2 regions of the Shewanella psychrophila genome follow, and region 2 is predicted to be linked to the other one. Evidence: riboswitches for the same ligand, from Rfam matches in the RefSeq annotation. Region 2 holds a riboswitch; the other holds the start of a gene.
What was found. A riboswitch is a leader RNA that binds a small molecule or an ion and turns the genes downstream of it on or off. The one in region 2 is predicted to bind lysine.

Region 1 (12,084 bases), 3.2 Mb from region 2:
TCACCGATGCTCGTCTCTCACCTAAAGGCAACTATGTTTCCTTTGTGCGCGATCAAAACCTGTTTGTATTAGATCTTAAAACTGAAAATCTCACCCCTATGACGACAGATGGTGGCGGGGCGATAAAAAATGCCATGGCCGAGTTCGTCGCTCAGGAAGAGATGGATCGCATGACTGGCTACTGGTGGTCACCGGATGAATCTGCTATTGCCTATACTCGTATAGATGAATCTGGTGTTGAGTTGGTGACCCGCAATGAGATCTATGCCGATGGCATTAAGCTCACTGAGCAAAGATATCCCTATGCAGGTAAGAATAATGTCACGATTAAATTAGCTGTGGTGACAATCCTTGACCAGAAGAAAAGCTGGATCGAGCTTGGTAAAGAACAAGATATTTACATACCCAGAGTTAACTGGTTGCCAGATAGCAAGCGATTATCTTATCAGTGGCAGAGTAGAGATCAGCAAACCTTAGATCTCAGACTTGTGTCCCTTACTCAGACTGATAAATCTAAAACCTTAGTAGAAGAGCGAAGCGATGCCTGGATAAACCTCAACAGCGATCTGTACTTCTTAAAGCAGCAAGAGAGTTTTATTTGGGCATCTGAGCGTGATGGTTTCAATCATCTGTATCTGATTGGGTTGGATGGCAAGGTGAAAAAACAGCTGACTTCAGGTAATTGGGTCGTAGATGAAGTCGAGCTGGTGGATGAAAAAACAGGATGGATTTACTTTACCGGCCGCAAAACTCTCGTCACTGAGAAGCACTTGTATCGTGTGCCATTGGCGGGCGGTGAGATAGAAAGCATTAGTCATCGAGCGGGGATGCACTCACCTGTATTTGCTGAGAATGAAGCCGTTTATCTGGACTATTTTAGCAGTTTGTCTCAACCGCCGCAGATTAGCCTGCATGGTGATCAGGGTCAGCGACTCGCTTGGGTAGAAGAGAATAAGGTTGATAAGTCACACCCACTCTATCCTTTCTTTGGTCAATGGCAGCTGCCTGAATTTGGTCAGGTCAATGCCGAAGATGGACAAGCATTACAATATCGTTTGTTTAAGCCGACTAACTTTAGCGCTGACAAGCAGTATCCTGTAGTTGTTCGTGTCTACGGCGGCCCTCATGCTCAGCTGGTGGTTAATAGCTGGAGTGAGCATGATTACTTTACTCAGTACTTATTGCAGCAGGGCTTTATCGTATTCCAGTTAGATAACCGCGGTTCGGCACATCGTGGGACTCAATTTGAGCATGTGATCTACCAGCACTTGGGAGAAGCGGAAGTTAACGATCAAAAAGCCGGCGTCGATTACCTACGTACGCTTCTATTTGTTGATGGCGATAATATAGCCTTGTACGGTCACAGTTACGGCGGCTATATGGCTTTAATGGGCTTGTTTAAGGCGCCAGATTATTTTAAGGCTGCCATCTCGGGGGCACCTGTGACTGACTGGGCTTTATATGATACCCATTACACCGAGCGTTATCTGGGTCATCCACAAAAGAATACCGAAGGCTATGAGGCCAGTAGCGTATTGCCATATGTGAAAGGCTATCAATCTGGCTTGCTGATGTATCATGGCATGGCCGATGATAATGTATTGTTTGAGAACAGTACTAAGGTTTATAAAGCGTTGCAGGATGAAGGTAAACTATTCCAGATGATAGATTACCCGGGTTCTAAGCATTCGATGCGCGGCGAAAAAGTCAGAACCCATTTGTATCGCTCATTGGCTGATTTTCTTGAGAGAGAGTTGAAGTAAAGAGTTAAAATAAGGTTAGAGTTGCGAGTTGCGAACTAGAACCTAAGAGTTGTAAGCCCTAAGTTTTAAGTAAAGCTTAGGGCTTGAGCCTTATAGCTTTCTTAGCTCTGTCTTGGGCCTTACAGCTTAAAACTCGAAGCTTTCTTAGCCCTGTCTTGGAACTTACAGCTATATTCCATATACAACGTCCGTCCTATACCATCCATGGTCACCGGGCATAAATATGTCCATATACAAAAAACCAGCCGATAGGCTGGTTTTTTTATGAATCGGAATAAAGCGTTAGCTTTATGCCTCTTCTAAGTTACCGCAGAAACGATAACCTTCACCGTGAATAGTGGCGATGATTTCTGGCGTATCAGGCAAGCTTTCGAAGTGCTTACGGATACGACGAATCGTTACGTCAACTGTACGGTCATGTGGCTTAAGCTCGCGGCCTGTCATCTTCATTAGAAGGTCAGCACGGCTAAGGATCTTGCCTGGGTTTTCAACAAAATGCAGCATAGCGCGGAATTCACTACGTGGCAGCTTGTACGATTCACCTTGTGGGCTAACCAAAGAACGGCTGTTGATTTCAAGGCTCCAACCGTTGAAACGGTAGAACTCAACACTGTTCTTATCTTCGGCTTCTGCACCAGTGCTATTGACGCGAGTCAATAGGTTGCGAGCACGAATAGTCAGTTCACGTGGGTTGAATGGTTTAGTGATATAATCATCTGCACCAATTTCAAGACCCAAAATTTTGTCAACTTCGTTATCTCGGCCCGTTAGGAAGATTAGACCGATATTGTTTATTTCACGAAGTTCACGTGCTAACAGAAGACCGTTTTTGCCAGGAAGGTTGATATCCATAACAACCAAGTTGATCTTATTTTCCTGCATGGCTTTATGCATTTCTGCGCCATCATTGGCTTCAGTTACCACATATCCTTCAGCTTCAAAAATACTTCTTAGCGTGTTACGGGTAACGGCTTCATCTTCAACAATCAGAATGTGCGGGTTTTGCATATTAATTTACCTAATTTGTTCAAATCTGTTCTAACCATGAGCGCGTTTTATCAGTGCTAAATACGCTCGATCTTGTCATGCTGACTCTTACTGATCTACGATAGGTGCTTTCAAACTGGCTGAAACAGCAACACACTTCCATGATTAGTAAAGTATGCGTATCTCAATAAATGGAAACGCGAACTGTATTCACTTCGATGAATAATAATAGGGTTAGTTCCCTATATTAATAAACATTCATGAAGTTAAAATGCGAAACAAAAAACTGGTCGCATTTTATACAGGGATCTGGTTGGCTTTACGTTCAATGTCAGTTCCACTTATAACCAAATGCATCATACTAATAAATGATGCAGAACCAACCGACTGGGTCTATTGTACTCGTTTTAGGCAATTGTTAACAAATGAAATGTTAACAAAATTCCTTGTGGATTTGATCTGTGTCACACTAAATTCTTTAACTTGTTGATTTTAAACGATGTTGAAAAATTATTTTTAGTGATCTACATCACGGGACTAGGAAGATATGCTGAGTTTGCTATAATTATCTGAATCTAATTGAGGGAATTGGTCCAGATGATCGACTCAAACAAGCGACTCTTGAACAAGAAATTGTGGCAGCACTACCAAGATACTGAATTTCTGTTTACCCAAACCTTATCTTCTCAGTTATCCTTTGCAATCATTACGGCTCACAATCCCAGAGGGCAGATCCTCACCTCTTGCCAAAACCGTCTCTTAGATCGACAGCTTCTACGCTCAATAGAGCAATTTAACAGGCCCTATCGTGCCGTAGTGGGCGCATCCCGCGATCGCTCTCATATGGAAAAAAGCTGGGCAGTCGCCATCGACAAGCTGAGTGCGGCACACCTGGGATTGAAATTTAAGCAAAATGCTATCTATTTCATTGATAACAACCAGTTAGCCTTGGTTCCTTGCTTGTTCTCTCAAGCTGAGCAGCAAGAAGAGCTCATCATAGGTGATTTCTCTCAGCGAGTTAACTTAGTTAGCGAGCTGCCGGACTTCGACTATTAGCCTAAATTTTTAAGCCATAGTTGAGATTTTAGCCTAAATCTTTCGATAATAGTTAAGATTCCCCATTGCTTGGTTAGTCAAAATTTGATAATTTTCTCCTTCCTAGTTCTCTTTTGCTTGTTTGCTACAGAGAGCTTAGGTACAGAAGAGGAGCGTTAGCTAGGTAGTAAGTCTGAAGAGTCCAAATTCTGATGATGACTTATGAGGGAGATTAGCGCCGAGACATCAGGGTTTTTGGAATAACTCTATGTCGGTCGAAAGGGTTGAATCCCTTAGATTGTCACCTGTTTATTGGTGGAGAGCTTCTGGTGGTGATCGCTGTTTCCCGTCTTTGGGGTGCGTAATCTTTGCACCAGGCTCTTCGAACGAAGTCAGTTCGGAGTGTAATGATGTTTGTGTTGTATCCATATTTATTTTCAAATGAATCTTATCAGTGTCTGCATTCTGTGGAGGCTGTGTAATGTCCCTTATTGTCGCTAAGTTTGGCGGTACCTCAGTGGCCGATTATGCCGCTATGAGTCGTTGTGCCGATATCATTCTCGCTAATCCTAGTACCCGTGTCGTGGTGGTTAGTGCCTCTAGTGGTGTCACTAATCTGTTAGTTGAACTGACCCAAGAGCACATCGCTGAAGAGCGAAGAATGCAGCTAATTAAACAGATAGCTCATATTCAATATCAAATCTTGGATTCCTTGGGTAGCCCGCAAGAAGTTGCTGCAAGACTAGATACCGTGTTGAGTCGTATTTCTGTATTGAGTGAAGAGCTGAGTAAAAACAGAAATAAGGCGACCATGGATGAGTTGCTTGCCCAAGGTGAACAATGTTCATCGGCCTTGTTTGCTGCTGTGTTGAGGGAAAAAGGGGAGGCTGCTAGCGCATTCGACGTACGTCAGGTGATGCGAACCGATAGTCATTTTGGACGTGCAGAACCACAAATTGAGAAAATATCTTTATTAGCTGCAGAGTATTTAGCGCCATTATTATCATCGCAGCGCATTGTGACTCAGGGGTTTATTGGCGCTGATGAAACCGGTGCAACGACGACTCTGGGGCGTGGAGGTAGCGATTACTCTGCCGCCTTATTAGCCGAGGCCTTGAAGGCGACAGCCGTTGAGATATGGACAGATGTTGCCGGAATTTATACTACAGATCCTCGCATCGCACCTAAAGCCAGTCCTATTGCGGAGATTAGTTTCAATGAAGCCGCCGAGATGGCGACATTTGGCGCTAAGGTACTTCACCCCGCCACTATTCTTCCAGCTGTCAGACAAAGAATTCAAGTTTTTGTTGGTTCTAGCCGTGAGCCTGAACGAGGTGGTACTTGGATCCGTCATGAAGTCGAAGATGCTCCGGTTTATCGAGCAGTAACTGTGCGCCGGGATCAAACATTACTCAATTTGCATAGCCTGCAGATGCTTCATGCTCAAGGGTTTCTGGCCGAAACCTTCGCAACTTTAGCCAGACATAAGATCAGTGTCGACTTGATAACAACCTCTGAGGTCAATGTGTCGCTTACCTTAGATAAGACGGGATCAGATTCAGCCGGAAACGGCCTACTCAGCGAATCTCTGTTGCAGGAACTATCGCAACATTGCCGGGTACGAGTCGAAGAAGGTCTGGCATTGGTGGCCATAGTAGGTAATAAAATTGCATCCACTCCGGGTGTTTGTCGTCGCGTTTTTGAAGTGCTGGAACCTCATAACGTGCGTATGATCTGTCAGGGAGCTAGTCCGCATAACTTGTGTGTTTTAGTTGCCGAGTCGGAAGCCGCTCAGGTCGTCAGCGCACTGCATGAAAGCTTGTTTGAGTGATAAGAGTCTGGGGACTTAATATTCAGATTCTAAGTCCTAGGGTTTAAACGCTTTGAAGGAAGGAATATGAGTTTTACCCAATCATCATTGAAGATAGGTGAATTAGCCACAGGCCAAGATCTCAGCATACCCATATTTAGCTATGAGTGCACACGCTCTAAGGCGCCCAGTGTCTATATTCAGGCGAATGTACATGGCGCCGAAGTGCAGGGGAATGCGGTCATCTATCAGCTAATGAAATTGCTGGAACAATACACCGTATGTGGTGATATTACACTCGTGCCTCTGGCTAATCCGCTTGGGATTAATCAAAAAAGTGGCGAGTTCACTTTAGGGCGCTTCGATCCTATCACTGGCGTGAATTGGAATAGGGAGTATCTAGATCATCAAGTGGACGTAGAAGTTTGGTATAAGGCTCATAATTTGCTGAGTGACGCAGACTTGATTACTCAATTTAAAGCTATGTTGCTTGAAGCCTGCTATACACGCTTAAACAGCGAGTGGGGGATCACTACCGGGCACCAGCAGGCGGTTAACTTACAAGTGATGGCCCATCAAGCTGATATCGTGTTAGATCTACACACTGGCCCTAAGTCTTGTAAACATCTCTATTGTCCTGAATACGATGTTAGGGCTGCATCCTTCTTCTCCATACCCTATACCTTGCTTATCCCCAATGATTTTGGTGGAGCCATGGATGAATCAATCTTCTGTCCATGGTGGCAGCTCTCTGAGCATATGAAATCAACGGGAAGGGATTTAAAGGTTCCTGTGTCTGCCTTTACCTTAGAGTTAGGTTCTCAAGAGAATATCAATCTCGAGGATGCTCTAGTCGATGCTAAAGGTATCTTGGCTTATCTGAGTGAACGTGGGGTGATCGAGCAGAGTCTTGAACCAGCTACGATGAAGAGGTATGCCTGTTATCTGAAAGATTATAAGAAGTTCCATTCGCCTCTTGGTGGTATGGTCGAGTATCTGGCTGAAGTCGGGGAACCTCTGAAACTTGGAGCGCCATTAGCGAATATTCTTCGATTGGATCTATATGACACGGATAAGGCATTAACCCCACTGAGTTTGAGTCAAGATTGTGTACCCATACTGCACTTTGCCTCAGCTTCTGTTTATCAAGGCACAGAGCTTTATAAGGTGATGACCAAGGTATTTGAGATATAGCTGGTTGAGACAGTCGCTCCTTGTTATACCGATTGGTATTAAACCTGGAATTACGGATAAAAGAAGGGAGCCTATTTGGCTCCCTTATCATTTATAGCTTGTTAAACCATTATATTAGCGCTTACGACGACGTAGGCCTGCAAATGGAAGAAGAAGCAAAGTTAACCAACCTAGAGAACCACCATCTTCGTCTCTTTCTCTTACTGTGAAGCTCGCTGGGCCTGTTTTACTTTCTAAATTACCATCACTGGCAACTACGCTGAAAGAGTAGGTACCTGTTTTGGTTGGGGTGACTTTAATGTTCTCATCAGTATCGTTAAAATCTAACGCTTCTCCTGATGTTTGAGTCCACTTAAAGGTCAGCTCATCTCCATCAGCATCTAAGGCATTAGATGCAACCGTTGTTGGTCGACCTGTAATCGTATTACCTGCGCTTGGTGATACTGTTGGCGCATCATTGATATTATTCACGGTTACAGTTACAGATGTGGGGGCGGAAACATTCCCATCTTCATCTTCAGAAGAGTAAGTAAAGCTATCTTTTCCGAAGAAGTCCTTGTTTGGTGAATATACTGCGTCTCCGCTTTCTGCGAGTGTAACTTTACCGTTCTCTGGTTCAGTAACTAGCATTACTTTTCCTAAAGCCCCGCTAGCTGAAATATCAATAAGGCGTTGAGCGTTAGCTGTCATACCATCTCCAGTGATTGATACTCTTGCTACTTTTTGATCTGGCATCGTGTCGTTATCGAGAACATTTAGCTCAACACTGCTCTCCTCTTCTGTTTCAGCTAGGTCCACTTGCCCATGGTTAAAGCTTGTTGCTTTGGCCATATAGTCAATTTCTACACTTCCGGAGGCTGTACTTTGTAATTGAACAAAGTCATTAGTTACGACTGTTCCACCCTCACCATTATAATGATAAGTCGTGCCCACTGAACCGCCTATGTTTTCGGCACCAATGGTTACTTTTTCAGGCATGTTTGGAATATCGTGGTAGTTGAACCAGATGTCTTCTTCTTCTCCTGCTTTTATCCACACGCTGAAAGTGTATGCATCACCCGATGTATCGCCATAAACCTGAACTTTATTCCACTCCACTACAATCCAAGTATCGTCACCAGATTCTACAAACTGAATACCTAGCTGTCCGCCACCAGTATCGCCGGGTGTACCATCTGTTAGATCATAATCAGTCCAAAGTGGTGCTAGAATATTATTCGGACTAGCCGAATCTGGGAGCTCTTTATTGTTCCAGCTACCTGAAGTTATTCCGCCGCCAACAATGGCAATACCATTGTCAGAAATGGTGATGCTGTCATAAGTTGCACTGTTGTACTTATATTCAGGTGTATTAAAGGTGAAAGCTTTTTCATCACATCCTTCATCACATACTGGAACGTGTTCAATACCTAAGTCGAAAATGCTTTGGCTTGAACCAGTTCCTTTTGCCGAACTAATTTGTGGAAGGTCAAGTTTACCTACCCATGTGATACGTCCATTCTTTTCGTCAACCTCGAAGCCATTTTGTGTAGCCCCATTCATTGAAACGACAACATCATCCTTAGAGGTTAACTCTGTGCCTTCTGGTGTAAGTGCGGATACTGTTACCGTATTTTCAAATAAGGTGTTATTCACAATCGCTTTGATTGGGAATTCATCGCTTGATTTAATGTCTGTTTTGGTCGTAATTGCGGATATGAGTGAAGAATCACTAGATTCCTTAGCCATGATGGCTAGTGGAAGATGAGCATCTTGCTTCCCTTCATCACTTTTAATCATGATATTACCGAAGATCCAAGATCCATATTCGGTAAAAGTAGAGTCGACTGTTACTGTGAATTCTGCAGATGCGCCAGCCTCTAATTCAAGAGTTGAAGGGGAAACGCTGATTCCTGCACTGTCAGCAGATGCAGATAGGGACCAAGAAGTGGTTTTATCACTTTTGTTGTAGACGATACGTGTGAAAGTACATGGGCCTATGCAAGAATCAGAAGCAACAGATGGCTTATCAAATGTTAATACCGCTTTAGCTGCAGCATCAAGATCCATACGGCCAGCACCCATAGCGAAGGGTGATGCAGGTGTTTTAGCATCATCATCTAAAATACCATCCATATGGGCTGTAGATGTAAGTGCTGTCTTGATGTCATTAGCTGACCACTCTGGATGAAGTTGACGCATCAAGGCTGCTGCACCCGCAACATGAGGGCTAGCCATGCTAGTTCCAGAAATCATATTGAAATCTTCTCCGCCATCATCAGGGGAGAAAGCTGACAGAATATCTGTTCCTGGCGCCGCTAGATCAGGTTTAAGAATATTCTCATTGCCATTCGGGCCTCTAGAACTAGTCGCACTAATTGCGTCTGCAAGTGACTTCGATACGATACGTTGCACTTCTGCTGAAATCTTACCAACGATTGTATTTTCGCCTAATGATTCTATGATTGCTGTACCGTCGGCTTCAGCGACCATCAAAGAAGGTAAGCTGGTATCAGGCATATACATACTAATGGGAGCGCCAGCTTTGTTGTTGTAAACAACCATAGCGATAGCACCAGCGGCTAAAGCATTGTCGGCCTTCAGTGAGAAGTTACATTCGCCGCGAGAAATTAGTGCTATACCATCTTTAAAAGAGTCTGCGGCGAAAGCTGAACAACCTTCATAGTTTTCTGCATCAAGATTGACTGCGGCAATAATAGGGGTATTAATGTCTACTATTATAGCACCGTTATCTGCTTCTACGGCCAGTAGGTCATCAGAACCAGCATTGAATGAGTTAGCAAAAAATCGACCCGTTGTACTGTTAGCAACAGTAATACCAGACTCTATACAAGCTGGGCAGCCAATTGTTTTCGCACTGTTACCGTCGTTACCTGCAGCTGAAACTACAACGATACCTGCGGCTTCTGCTGCTTCAAACATTGTCTTATATGGGCTATTAGCTGGATCGCCACCGGCACCTCCCCCCCAAGAGTTGTTGATGACGTCGGCCCCATCATTTACTGCATGCTCCAAGGCCTCCATTAGCATGATGTCTGAGCCACTTCCACCCGAACAATCAGCTTTAGAATATAGGGCTTTATATGCCATTAAATATGCCGCTGGGGCGACACCTGAAAGTTCAACCTCTACACCTTTAAATGTGGTTGTGACCTTGTTACCGACAGCAGTCCCTGCAACATGGGTGCCGTGTCCACCAAAACCTAGTGGGCTCATATACTCATCTTTACAGACTTCTGAAGTAGGCTGAGACCATCGAGCGACAATTAATTTGTTATTACAGAAAGTGGTGTCAACCGTCGAACAGTAATCATCAGATGGAAGTGCACCTTCTGGAGCCGTAAATCCATCATCAGCAAACATTGGGTTTTCTGGGCGTATCCCCCCATCGATAACTGCTACGCGGACCCCTTTACCCGCATTTTCTATACCTGAAACTGCACTCCACATCGCTTTGCTGTTAATGACTGCGTGAGAAGCATCCATGCTAATTTCGTATGTCTTATTAGGATAAACAGACTTGACGCCTGGAATGGCCATTAACTGCTTAATACTCAGGCCTTGACCTACGACAGTTACACCGTTGAAAAGAGTTTTGAAGTGACGTTCGACTTTTGTATTAGCAGAAACTTTAGATAGTTCAGATGCAAACTTAGTTTGCTCTTGAGCAAGGTAGCTAGCATAAGATTTAGCTGCACTTGACTGTATTTGGACTTTTTTGCCCTTTTCAGAGGCTGTGGCTGAAAGGTTTACAATTCCGCCTTTATATTTAGAAATTGAGGGAGACTCTAATTCTATTATAAATCGCTGTGGTGCTATGGTGTTAGATACAGTTTGAACTTTTTCATAATTAGTTGCAGACAGAATCTCTGGTCCATAACTCTTTGCTGTATATTCACCGCTTGCCATGGTAGCACTCGATACGAGTGCTGCTGTTATTGCTATAGATAGTTTTGTTTTCACAACTGCTTCCTTGTCAACTTAAAGCACAATATTTAGATATTGTGCAAATTGTATAATTGTTATTTTTGTTACCCCTATGTTGGGGTTGTGTAGTTTGTAACACAAAAGTTCTACACTTTTAACGATAACAGGGAAAAAAGTTGTAATTTATATTTTTTTGGCTAGAAAATAGTCTTAATAACTTATTTCTATTTAATCTATGGTTTAACAGCCCTTGTAATGGGGTTTTGTAAACTTATTAAAGTTTCGGTAGATTGAATTTCATCTATGGATTGGATTCGGTTGATGAGCACATGCTGTAATCCGTCGATGGATTGGCACATAACCTTTACAAAAACACTGTAATTTCCGGTGGTGTAATAGGCTTCTACAACTTCTTCTAGCTCGTTTAACTTAGAGATGGCAGCTGGATAATCACCAGCACTTTTTAAGTTTATGCCAATAAAACAGCACACATCATAGCCAAGTGCCTTAGGGTTTACTGTTATCTGGGCGCCTGTGATGATCCCGGCTTGTTTCATCTTCTCTACGCGAACGTGTATGGTCCCAGCGCTGACATTGAAACGTTTAGCCAGTTCTGCAAATGGCGTCCTAGCCTCTTTCATTAATGCAGATAAGATTTGATTATCGAGTTGATCTCGTTGAAATGATGTTTCCATAAAGAAATTCTTAAAGTCATAAATAATGATAATTAACTTACCTTTATTTATGATGAAATTCTATCGATAAGGTGTGATTGATATTAAATCAGTAAATATAGATGTTCGCCATAAGTGACAATTTTTGAAAATTAAGCAGATACCTAAATTAGTCTGTGATAGGGGAGTCATAAGCTGGTGGTCCCTATATATTTGCTTAAAACTTAAGCCCTACTGGTTATTTTCAGGAGTCATAAAAGGGACTTCGCAGCTAAAAGTAAGCTCTTTACCTGAATATGGCTGTTTGATTGTGAGCTCTTGCGCGTGCAGTAGTAATCGACTTGCTAAGCGCTTAGCTAAAGGGTCTGCATAGAAGTTATCACCGAGTATTGGGTGGCCTATAGCCATCATATGTACTCTCAATTGATGAGAACGACCCGTTATTGGAGTTAGTTTGACTAAAGTAGAGTACTTAGCGTGGCTTATCACTTCAAAGTGAGTTAAGGATGCCTTGCCAACGTCATGATCTACTTTCTGTTTAGGTCGATTGGGCCAATCACAGATAAGGGGAAGGTTTACACTACCTTTTTTTTCTTTTATATGTCCCGCAACTCGTGCGTAATATGTCTTCTTGGTTTCTCTATCTCTGAACTGCCTTTTTAACTCTTTTTCAGCATTTCTTCTTAGAGCTACA
Region 2 (12,084 bases):
AAGTTGAGTGATCACATGATCGATATGATGACAGTTGGCTCCAGTGGAAGAGAGGATCGTCGTATCAGAAATAGGTGAGCAATGATCACCAAATACAGCACCTGCGAGCACTGCAGCAAGCATAGGCAACATCATGTTGGTGTGAGTTCCCATGGCCATATCGGCTGCAATAGGTAGCATGATACCGAACGTTCCCCAGCTGGTACCTGTTGAGAACGCCGTCAGGCCTGCAAGCACAAATAACACAGCAGGTAGCAGTGCAAAAGGAATATTGCCCGATGCCAGACTCGCCATGTACTTACCTGTCTCTAATTGACCAATCACACCGGCAATAGTCCAGGCAAATAACAGGATATAGATTGCAGGCAGCATAGAGCGAGCACCGGCGACCAGACCTTTAATAAGATATGACTTATCCAAACCCTGTATCAAGACCAAGGCCAGGGTGGCACCAAAACCGAATAAGGCACCAAAGAACAGTGATGAGGCTACATCTGTATTTTCAAATGCACCAAGGATACTAAAAGGTTTTCCATCAGCAGCTAAGGCATCTCCGCCACTGCTGACCATGAAGTAGAAGGTTGCAAAGACCAGCACGATAATGGGCAAGAATAACCCTAGAATCTTACCGTTATCCGCCTCAGGCAGATCAGAGTTAGCGCCTGGAGGCAAACCTTTAGATTCATCGTATAAGTTACCTTTCTGCGCATTGAGCTCATGTTGACGCATAGGACCGACATTGAGATCCATGAAGGCAACACAAAGCAGAAGTAGCAATGCAAAAATGGCATAGAAATTCATCGGGATCATCTGGATAAAGACGCTCAGATGTCCTGAATCTGTGAAACCATGTGCGGTAAGAATACCGCCAATCAAGGCGATAATGTAGGCGCCCCAACTTGACACGGGAGAGATCACACAGATTGGCGCAGCAGTAGAGTCCAGAATATAGGCCAGCTTGCTGCGAGAGATATAATACCTGTCGGTTAACGGTCTGGCGACACTGCCAACGACTAAGCTGTTGAAGTAATCGTCAATAAAGATCACGCAACCTAAGAACATGGTCATCAACTTGGCATCACGTTTACACTTTATGTGTCCCCTTGCCCAATCGGCAAAAGCATTAGCCGCACCACTCACGGTAATAAGCGCAGTTATCATCCCCAATAGTACCAGGAAGCCTAGTAGATACATGTTCCACGCATTGAGGGCACCATCATCCCAGAATAGGCCAGCAACTTGCTCGCCTAAATATTGACTGGATCCTATGACAGAGAAATCATTTATCAATACAGCACCGAGTATTATGCCCACCCCTAAAGAGAGTAATACACGACGAGTAACAATCGCCATCAGAATCGCAACCACAGGTGGCAGCAATGAAAGCGCCGAATCGGCGTAACTTAAAGTTGTCATTTAATTATAATCTTAGTTTTAAGTACGAATGGAGGCTGCTGAACTGGTGGGATATTGAAGATATCTGAAAACACCTGTCCTATCAGTAGCGCTCCATAGTAATACCATTCATTAAAAGGTATAAAATCTTCTTATCATCCAGATAAGAAATACTATGGCAGTGCTGTACCTATTCGATACAGCCCCAGCAGTAAACCGTGATATGCATTACTACTTCGGCATTAAATCCTTTCATGATAGATAAGCGGTATCACCCTGGCTATCACTACTGATCTTTAATGCACCTCTACTTCTCAGGACGTTTGCGATCATCAGCTTAAGCTATCGCTTAGGCCTTGTTCGAAAACGTGAAGTTAATAAAAACATAGGCGGCTTTGAGGATTCTACCCCAAAGCCGCCTATTGTGACTAAGATCACGCTTATTTAGTATGAATTAAAAACATTTCACCTAAAATTTACACTTTCACAGCATAGATTCGATAAATCATATCAAATCAGTGAGCTCTGGAACCGCATCAAACAGATCCGCTTCCAAGCCATAGTCGGCAATCTGGAAGATAGGTGCTTCGGGATCCTTGTTGATGGCAACGATCACTTTAGAGTCTTTCATCCCAGCTAAATGCTGGATTGCACCCGAGATACCCACGGCAATATACAAGTCCGGCGCCACGATCTTACCGGTTTGACCCACCTGTAAATCATTTGACACGAAACCTGCATCGACTGCGGCACGTGAAGCACCGAGTGCGCCACCTAGCTTATCGGCAAGTTTTTCTAAGATAGCGAAGTTCTCACCGTTACCCAAACCGCGACCACCCGAAACCACAACTGATGCAGCACCAAGTTCAGGTCGCTCAGATTCTGATAGACTCTGAGAAACAAATTGAGTCACAGAATCGAATACTTTATCTATAGCAACAACATCTGCAGCACCATCATTGGCTACCGCATCGAATGCGCTTGAACGTACAGTGAGTACCTTCTTAGCATCATGGCTCTGAACCGTAGCCAGTGCATTACCTGCGTAAATTGGACGCACGAAGGTATCAGCACTAACAACTTCTACCACTTCAGATAACTGAGCGACATCTAAAAGCGCTGATACTCGTGGTAATGTGTCTTTACCTTGGCTAGTGGCAGCAGCCAAAATGTGTTCATACTCACTGGCAAGATCCACCATAAGCTGTGCCACATTGTCGGCAAAGCCGTGAGCATATTGCGCCGAATCGGCGACTAAAACGTGTCTGACACCAGCAAGTAGCTTAGCGGCATCGACCACGGCGGTACATTCATGGCCGGCAATCAATACATCGACATCGCCGCCAATGGCTTGAGCACATGCAACAACCTTGGCGGTGTCCAGCTTTAAGCTGGCATTATCATGTTCTGCTAATACTAAAATTGCCATTAGATCACCTTCGCTTCATTCTTTAACTTATCGGCCAGCTCTGCAACGCTAGCTACCATAATGCCAGCCTTACGCTCGGCAGGTGGAGTCACTTTCAATACTGTTTGATGCTGCTTCAGGCTTACACCTAAGTCATCAATAGAAAGTGTCTCTAATGGTTTACGCTTTGCTTTCATGATATTAGGTAACTTGGCGTATCTAGGTTCATTTAAACGCAAATCAACCGTCACTACCGCTGGCAGGGAAACGGTGACGCTCTGTAGACCACCATCGACTTCACGTGTCACGGCAAGAGAGTCGCCTTCAACCTTAACTTCTGAAGCAAATGTCGCCTGAGGCATATTTGCTAATGCCGCAAGCATCTGACCTGTCTGGTTATTATCACCATCGATAGTTTGCTTACCTAAGATAATAAGTTGTGCCTGCTCTTTTTCCTGAACTGCATTGAGCAGCTTAGCAATAGATAAAGGTACTAACGCCTCTTCAGTCTCAATATGAATACCACGATCAGCACCTAAAGCCATTGCCGTGCGTAGCTGCTCTTGTGCGGCTTTAGGGCCCACGGTAACAACCACAATTTCAGAAGCAGCGCCTGCTTCTTTTAGGCGCACGGCTTCTTCTACGGCAATCTCACAAAAAGGGTTAATCGCCATTTTCAAGTTAGCGGTATCGACATCGGTATTATCAGCATTCACTCTGACTTTAACATTGGCATCGACGACGCGCTTAACAGGCACCAATACTTTCATAGGGCTTCCTTCTTACGTCATATTTAGAGGGTTGAGTATAGGTTAACACCCACACAAAGTAGAGCCACTTTACGTGCTGTTAACGTTAACGTCAACAGAGGTTCAAACGCTTGTTTGTATTTTTTTTGATACAAGTCATATTATGATGATTTTTAGCCTATTAAAATAACAATAAATAGAAAATTATATGAATATAAATATATATTCATATAATTAATTAAAATAACATTTGAAACTTGTTCTAATAATTCCTATTATTAGTCTGATAATTTAATAACTCACTTAATATAATTGGACCAAATAATTATGAGCGATTTTCTTGAAATACTAACTCATGGCCGCCGTTTTAAAGCCGCAGTAAAAGAATTAGCAATTGAAGACTTAAAAGAATTAGCGGTAAAACTTGATAAAGTTATCTCAGAAAGAGACTCTCAAGCAGAAGCTGAAGCCGAAGCTACAGCAGAAAGAAATGCTAAGATAGATGAGATCCGCAAACAAATGGAAGCCGTAGGCTTATCAATTGATGATCTAGGTGCAACGGCAGTAAAGCCAGCACCTAAGAAGCGTGCTCCACGTCCAGCTAAATATGCTATCGACGTGAATGGCGAAGCTGTCACTTGGACTGGCCAAGGCCGTATGCCAACAGTATTTAAGAACGAGCTAGATAAAGGCCGTTCTATGGATGACTTTCTCATCTAAATCACTTCTATCAAACAGAAGTAGTATATTAGACCGGCTTAGGCCGGTTTTTTTATACTTATGGTTTAACACTATTGATAAGAATCATTACAATTGCCACTTGGTATTTACACTAAATTTCAGATAATCTCTAATTACGTTTCACTATTCATAGTTAATGTCAAAAATGCATCACAAAATAAAAACCATAACAATAATTACGACATTATTTTTAATCAGTTCAATTCAAGTACAAGCAAACGACCAACTCACTGATAATACTCCAAAATTAACCGCCCTCACCCATGCAACTTTAATGATTGAGCCCGGTAGAACAATTAAAAATGCCAGCTTACTCATTCAAAACAATAAGATTATAGAAGTCATAAAAAATAATAAAGTGCCAGAAGATGCATTCATTATCGATCTGCAAGGCTATACGGTCTATCCTGGTTTTATCGATCCTTTTACCGACTATGCCATCGAATTTGAATACCCAAAAAATGAAGTGGCACCTCCCATCTATGAGATAAAGCGTATAGGAGGAAATGCTGAAAACGGCGCAGTTCACTCTGAAAAATTTTGGTTTAATTATGTTCAACCTAATAAAAGTGGTGCCAAACCTTGGATCGAAAATGGATTTACCAGTGTACAAAGCAGTAATTTAGATGGCATCTTTCGTGGGCGTGGAGTGACATTATCTTTGGCAGAAAAAAGTGCCAATGAAATTATATATCGTGCACAATCTGGTCATTTTTTGGCATTCGATAAGGGCAGTTCCCCCCAAGATTACCCAAGCTCTTTGATGGGTAGCATAGCGCTTATTAGACAAACTTTCGCCGATGCCGATTGGTATAAAGAAAATATAAACAAGTCATTTTCAAGTTCTGAAACCCAATTAATTGAATTTAATAATGCTTTCGCGGCTATGGCTAATATTGAAAATGAACAGATTATTTTCGATACTAAAAATCTAAACAGTCAACTCAGGGCAGCTCGCTTATTAAGTAAACACGAATATAAAGCAAGTTTGCTGGGTAACGGTATGGAGTACGCCCGGCTCGACGAACTGAAAAATTATGGTTATGGATTAATTCTGCCATTGAACTTTCCTGCAGCTCCCTTGGTGGGCGATGATGACAGTGAAAGAGAGATAAGCCTAGCGCAAATGCGACATTGGGAAAGAGCACCTGCTAACTTGATGGCCGTCGAAGAATCTAAAATCCCCTTTGCACTGACTCAGCATGGCATCAAAGCCGAAGACTTTTGGCCTAGACTCAAACAGGCCGTAACATATGGCCTAAGTGAAAAAATGGCATTAGCCGCACTCACCACTGAAGCCGCAGAGATTGTTGGTACAAGTGATTTTAGCGGTCGATTGAAGCCCGGATTTATTGCGGATTTAGTGATCACTAAGGGTAACATCTTCGAAGATGGCGTTATTCACAGCATCTGGTTACAAGGTGATGAACACCAACTTATTGATAGGGACACCTACCTGTTGGATTCGAGCTATCAGATCCAGATAGGACAAGTCTCACTTGACCTATCTATTTCTAACACCGATACAGAAGATGACAAGATGTCTGGCATCTTGTCCAGCGGTGAGCAAGAGCTGACACTATCTCAGGTAACCTACCTCAATAAGCGCTTAACTTTCAATGTCGATATGACAGAAGCTGGTTTTGAAGGGATCAACCGTTTCACACTCTGGTTTGACGAGCAAGGTATTCGAGGACGCATGCTAGATAAGAATGGTGCACACACTCCTGTAGCCGGAGTCTTGAGAGAAGCCATCCAAGTATCGGAAACTGATGAAGATGAACCACCTGTGGAACTTATTTCTAAGTTGACCTTACCCAATACCGCTTACGGCAGAGACAGCTTAGCTAAGACAGAGAAGCTGCATATCAGTAACGCCACCATCTGGACTTCAGACGCGCAAGGGGTACTTGAAAACAGTGACCTGCTTATCTCTCGCGGCAAAATAGAAAAGATAGGCTCAAACCTGAAAACACCTTCGGGTTATCGCCATATCGACGCCACAGGCAAGCATTTAACTGCTGGCATTATCGATGAACACTCACATATCGCCATCAATGGCGGTACCAATGAAGGCACTGATGCCATCACCTCTGAAGTCCGCATCGGCGATATCATCAACCCCGATGATATCGCTATCTATCGCGCCTTGGCCGGAGGGGTCACCACGGCGCAGTTATTACACGGCAGTGCGAACCCTATCGGTGGTCAGGCCCAGGTAATTCAGATGAAATGGGGAGAGAATGCCAACAAGTTAAAATTTACTCAAGCGCCGCCCAGTATCAAATTTGCCCTAGGCGAAAACGTAAAGCAGAGTAATTGGGGCGATAATTTCGATAGACGCTTCCCACAGAGCCGCATGGGAGTTAAATCTCTGTTCATCGAGGCGTTCAACGAAGCCAACACCTATCAAAAATCCCTTGATGACTATCGTCGTCTTAGAAGTAGTGAGAAGCGCAAACATATCGCACCTAAACCCAACTATCGCTTAGCCGCTATCACCGAGGTGCTAGAGCAAAAACGAGATATCCATATTCACTCCTATGTACAATCTGAAATCTTAATGTTCCTGCGCCTGGCAGAAGCCTATGACTTTAAAGTGAAGACCTTCACCCACATATTGGAAGGCTACAAAGTCGCAGAAGAGATGGCAAAACACGGCGCCTCGGCTTCAACGTTCTCAGATTGGTGGGCCTATAAATTTGAGGTCTATGATGCCATTCCCCAAAATACCTGCTTGATGCAGAGCAAAGGTGTACTCACCAGCATTAACTCAGATGATTATGAGATGCAGCGAAGATTAAATCAGGAAGCCGCCAAGTCTATGATGTATTGTGATATGTCGGCAGAGGATGCATGGAAAATGGTCACTATTAACCCGGCAATTCAATTGGGGGTCGATGAATACGTAGGCTCCATATCTAAAGGTAAGCAAGCGGATATCGTCTTATGGGACCACTCACCATTATCTGTTTACGCAAGAGTCTATGCCACCTGGATTGAAGGCAAACGCTATTTTGATCGTCAAACAGACAAGCAGCTGCAAACTGATATCGCTAAAGAAAGAGCGGCATTGATTCAGAAGATACTGCTCAGTGAATCCAAGCCCAGCACTCTTCCTCCCGGAGAAGCGGTCGTAGAGAGCAATGAGCCAGAATGGCACTGCGACACTCAATACGATGTTTGGCATAAATCACACAAAATGGGAACTGGGTTATGAAGCCGCTTCCCCTAGTAACTCAAGAACTAAACAAACAGCTGGAACAGGTGAAAGCACAATCAATAGTGAATAAGAAGATGTCCATGATAACCAAGCGAGTACTGTTTTATTTTAGCTTAGGCTGCATTGTCACTTTGCCCGCTTATGCCCACGATATGATCCCCGCTGAAGCACAGTCGACAGCAATATTATTTACCAATGCCAGCTTACACACCGTCATTGATGGCGTAAAACTGAACACCGACTTGTTAATAGAAGATGGCAAAATTAAGGCCATTGGCCAAAACCTTATCGCTCCGAAAGCCAGAATTATAGATGGGACAGATAAGCATATCTATCCTGGTCTCATTGCTCTAGATACTAGCCTAGGCCTGGTCGAGGTTGAGATGATGCGCCCCAGTAATGACAGCTATGAAGTTGGTGAGATCAACCCACAACTAGAAGTCATTACAGCCTTCAATCCGGATTCGGAGATCATACCAACCATACGCGTTAATGGTATCACTCATGCCCAAGTCGTCCCACAGGGTGACAGTTTAGCCGGACAGTCCTCGTTGGTCTCTCTGGACAGCTGGACAGTGGAAGACGCGCTGGTGCCGACTCAAACCGCTTTTCATCTCTATTGGCCAAGACTAGGCCGCCTTTCTCAAGATAAAGAGAAGCGCCTTGAGCAGACAGATAAATATGATCAGAGAGTCGCCGATATTTCCCAAGCGATTTCTGATGGATACCGCTATTTTCTGGCAAGTAAGGTAAACAAAATCAATAAGCTTGATCTCAGATGGCAATCCCTACTCCCCCTATACAAGGGAGAGGCCCAACTGTTCGTACACGCCAACACCCAAAAGCAGATAGAGGAAGCGGCATCTCTGGCCAAGCAATATCATTTCAAACTGGTTATCGTCGGTGGTTACGATGCTTGGCGCCTAGGTGAATTGCTCAATGAGATAGAAGCTAAGGTCATCTATACCCGCACCTTAAGCCTGCCGATGAGAAAAGATGAGCCTATCGACTTAAGCTTTAGGATCCCAGCCTTACTCAAGCAAGCAGAGATCCCTTTTGCCTTAGGTTTCTCATCGGATTGGAATAGTCGTAATTTACCACTGGCAGCGGGTCAGACCGTGGCTTATGGGCTCACCAAACAAGAAGCACTGAAAAGTGTCAGTCTCGATGCAGCAAGAATTCTCGGCGTAGATGATATGGGAGCGATCGACGTAGGTTATAAGGCTAACTTGGTGGTGTCTAAAGGCGATATCTTAGATCCCATGGAGACCAAGATAGAAAAGGTCTATATCGATGGCCGCGAGATAGATCTCAATAATCGTCAACAACAGCTTTATCAAAAGTACCTAAAGCGATAGAATTCCTTCAAATAGGGTCATAAAAGGAAACCTTTTATGACCCTATTTGTTTCAGCGCTTAGTTAAGCGCCTTACCCTATCTTTGTTAAGTACGGTAAAGTGAGTTCCAATACCCATATAACTAATATCAGTTCGTTAGTAACTGTACTTTAATAACAGGCCTAAATAATGAAAACCCTATTAATCTCTGCCCTAGTTATACTGCTAAGCGCCTGTGCTGGCGAATATAAATTTAACAGTAACCTCAACGGAGAAGTCATTGACGATTATTTCAAGGCATCGGATGTCCCTGTCTATGATAATACTACAGCGCCTAATCTTCCTTATGAGATCATAGGCTTAGTCGAAGGTGAAACATGTCAGGAGCAAGCCAACGATGCTCCGGCAACGATAAGTGAGGCACGTACAGCAGCACGAAGAGCTGCGGCTGATAAAGGGGCTAATGGTCTGGTTATCAAGAAGTGTCTGGTATTTGAAGAATACGATCAGGGCTGTTTTAGCCGCGCGATCTGTGTCGGTCAGGCAATCAAGACACCAGTTACAGAGCAGCAGTAATCTTCTTAAGTATCTAACCTTCATTTCAAAGTAGTCATCAATGAGCTTTAGCAGTCAGATTCAAGCCGTGGCGTACTGCCGTACGCCCTATAAACAAAAATTTGGGATCCCTAGGCAACCAGGGCTCGTCAACGCTGCCCGCGGCTTTGTCGAACTCCAAGCCCCCTACAATGATATCGATACAGTCAGAGGCCTTGAGCAGTACTCTCACCTCTGGTTGGTATTTTGCTTCCATGAAAATCTCGCCCAGGGCTGGAAAACTACGGTTCGCCCTCCTCGCCTAGGCGGCAACGAGAAACTGGGTGTGTTCGCAACTCGTTCCACTTTCCGCCCCAACGGTTTAGGCCAGTCTGTGGTTAAGCTTCATAAGATCCACCAGCGCAAAGGTTATCTGGCTTTAGAGATCTCAGGAATGGATCTCCTCGATGGCACGCCCATCATAGATATCAAACCCTATATCCCCTTCTCTGACTCAGTGCCTGAGGCATTAGGCGGTATCGCCCATGAAGCGCCAGAACTTACCAAAGTTGAATTTAGTCAACACGCTAAGCAGCAGCTAGTAAATTATGAAAAGCTCGAGCAATACCAACACCTCGAAGAGCTCATCATAGGTGTCCTTGCTCAAGACCCGCGTCCCGCCTATAAGAAAGCTAAGACGGACCCTAAGCTATATCAAGTCGCCCTTTATGATTTAGATATCCTCTGGCGTCTTGCTGAAATTGATAATGATCGGATTATTGATAGTGAAGACACGATTATTGTGCAAGAGATTAAAACAGGGATCAGTGTGTAACTGACTAGATAATTGATGACACAAGACGACTATCAAGCCCAGCATAAAAAACGCATGTCCTATATGCCTTGGCTCTACTTCAATCTAAAACCCAAGTTACTGGCCTGGGCCAGGCCTTGGCAGCAAGAAGTACAAACCAGATTGATGGCTTTAGAGACTGTCACCCTAGGTGATAATTGCTTTATTGCCCCCGAAGCTAATCTGTTTGCCGAGCCAAATCGAGGCATCACAGTCGGCAATTTATGTATGATCGCAGCCGATAGTTTCCTCCACGGCCCGATAGTCATGGGCAACGAAGTCGCGATAAACCATGGTTGCTCATTCGATGGCGGCAGCGCCGGCATTACCATCGGCTCTCAGACTCGCATCGCCAATAACGTCACCATTTATGCCTTCAACCATGGTATGCACCCAGACACACCTATCTATCAGCAAAACTCCGAGTCTAAAGGTGTGATCATAGGCAAGGATGTGTGGATAGGTGCCCAAGCCGCCATAGTCGATGGCGTCACCATAGGTGACTGTGCAGTCATAGCCATGAATGCCACTGTTACCAAAGATGTACCAAACTATGCCATCGTTGCCGGCAATCCAGCTAAAGTGATTGGAGATAGAAGGGATAAGGTGTAGGGGTCAGTGACATCCACTTCATCATAATGACATCTGATCCATATCCATATGGGTCAGATGTCGATTAAGCACCTTCACCTTACCTAATACCTTAAGCCTGTGTAACGGCGTTTTCGCCATCCGCTGTAACGCTGCGGTCACACTCGGGCCTTTGATGGAGCCATACAGAGCCGTTAAGGCGAATGTTATCGCCAAATGTCTCGTCAACGGCCTTGACCACACCGGGATGAGCATCCGTATAGTCATGACCAGATATTACCGGACAACCGGTAGAAACGGCCCAATCAATGTCCTTCCTCACGGATTCGTAGTCATGTCCTGCATCAATGAAAACCAAACTTGGTTTGATGGTCCTATTAGCCAAATAGAAATCCGCCGCATCACCATCAAAAACCTGAGTTGAACAATGTGCTAATGCGTAGCGAAGTGTGCGCATTGTAAACTGACGATGTACTTCAGGAGGCAGAGCAAAAGGATTCCAAGTGAAATTTCCCACCGTAATAAGGGTAACCTCAGCCCGCTTCATTGACGCAAGTAAATTCGTAGTATGGCCAAAGAGCGTCCCTATTTCAACAATTGGACCTTCATGCTTACCCGATTGAACTACAGCATGTTTGATACCCAGCTCATCATCCTCGGTAATAGAGCCCCACACCGACGTTTCGGTGTTCTCGAGAAAGTGTAAGTAGGATGTTAGAACAGGCTTTAGCTGTTTTCGATATTTTATGATTAAGTTGAGTTCTGATAGTTTTTGCATAACGCCCATAGTGTGTATTCTCCTGTACATGTGAATATACCAAGCTGAATTTCTTCAAACACAGTGGCAAACGATAGAATAAACCAGTCTCTCGCTTAATAACTGAATATCAACACAGTTACCATCCCTAACAAATATTCTAGTCTATCAGCTAGGTACAATCGGAAAAATAATAATTCAGTGTGGATGCGGCTATGAACTTCGGCAGCAGGACGAGGTTTCACAGCGTGAATCTCCGAGCTAGAGATAGCAATGAAGATCAAAGTAATCGTCACACAGCCCAATACCTACAGCCTACATAGAAAATGTAATCAGACTTCATTAGAAGGCTCAATTACTTGGTAGACAGAAACCCCACAGATGATAAAATGTCGACCAATTTATTTTCTGAACTGGATATCGGTAATGCGCGTAAGCAAGTACCTGCTTTCAACACAAAAAGAGACCCCTGCAGATGCAGAGGTGATCAGTCATC

Region 1: it holds a riboswitch for lysine, as region 2 does, so the genes downstream of both, lysC (lysine-sensitive aspartokinase 3) here and sps_RS10295 (Na+/H+ antiporter NhaC family protein) in region 2, are expected to answer to the same signal.

Annotation. Positions count from the first base shown of each region.
Region 1 covers NZ_CP014782.1:5,566,416-5,578,499, reverse strand. The annotation lists gene sps_RS24305 (S9 family peptidase) at 1-1,763, shown strand, start outside; gene arcA (two-component system response regulator ArcA) at 2,052-2,771, opposite strand; gene sps_RS24295 (DUF3293 domain-containing protein) at 3,348-3,806, shown strand; lysine riboswitch at 3,944-4,119, shown strand; gene lysC (lysine-sensitive aspartokinase 3) at 4,267-5,616, shown strand; gene sps_RS24285 (succinylglutamate desuccinylase/aspartoacylase family protein) at 5,683-6,789, shown strand; gene sps_RS24280 (S8 family serine peptidase) at 6,904-10,752, opposite strand; gene asnC (transcriptional regulator AsnC) at 10,950-11,411, opposite strand; gene rluA (bifunctional tRNA pseudouridine(32) synthase/23S rRNA pseudouridine(746) synthase RluA) at 11,622-12,084, opposite strand, start outside.
Region 2 covers NZ_CP014782.1:2,364,209-2,376,292, forward strand. The annotation lists gene sps_RS10295 (Na+/H+ antiporter NhaC family protein) at 1-1,416, opposite strand, end outside; lysine riboswitch at 1,495-1,713, opposite strand; gene sps_RS10300 (electron transfer flavoprotein subunit alpha/FixB family protein) at 1,901-2,824, opposite strand; gene sps_RS10305 (electron transfer flavoprotein subunit beta/FixA family protein) at 2,824-3,573, opposite strand; gene sps_RS10310 (H-NS histone family protein) at 3,880-4,272, shown strand; gene sps_RS10315 (amidohydrolase family protein) at 4,439-7,513, shown strand; gene sps_RS10320 (amidohydrolase family protein) at 7,597-8,874, shown strand; gene rcsF (Rcs stress response system protein RcsF) at 9,043-9,429, shown strand; gene tsaA (tRNA (N6-threonylcarbamoyladenosine(37)-N6)-methyltransferase TrmO) at 9,470-10,222, shown strand; gene sps_RS10335 (acyltransferase) at 10,238-10,852, shown strand; gene sps_RS10340 (class I SAM-dependent methyltransferase) at 10,944-11,639, opposite strand; gene sps_RS10345 (proline--tRNA ligase) at 12,015-12,084, shown strand, end outside.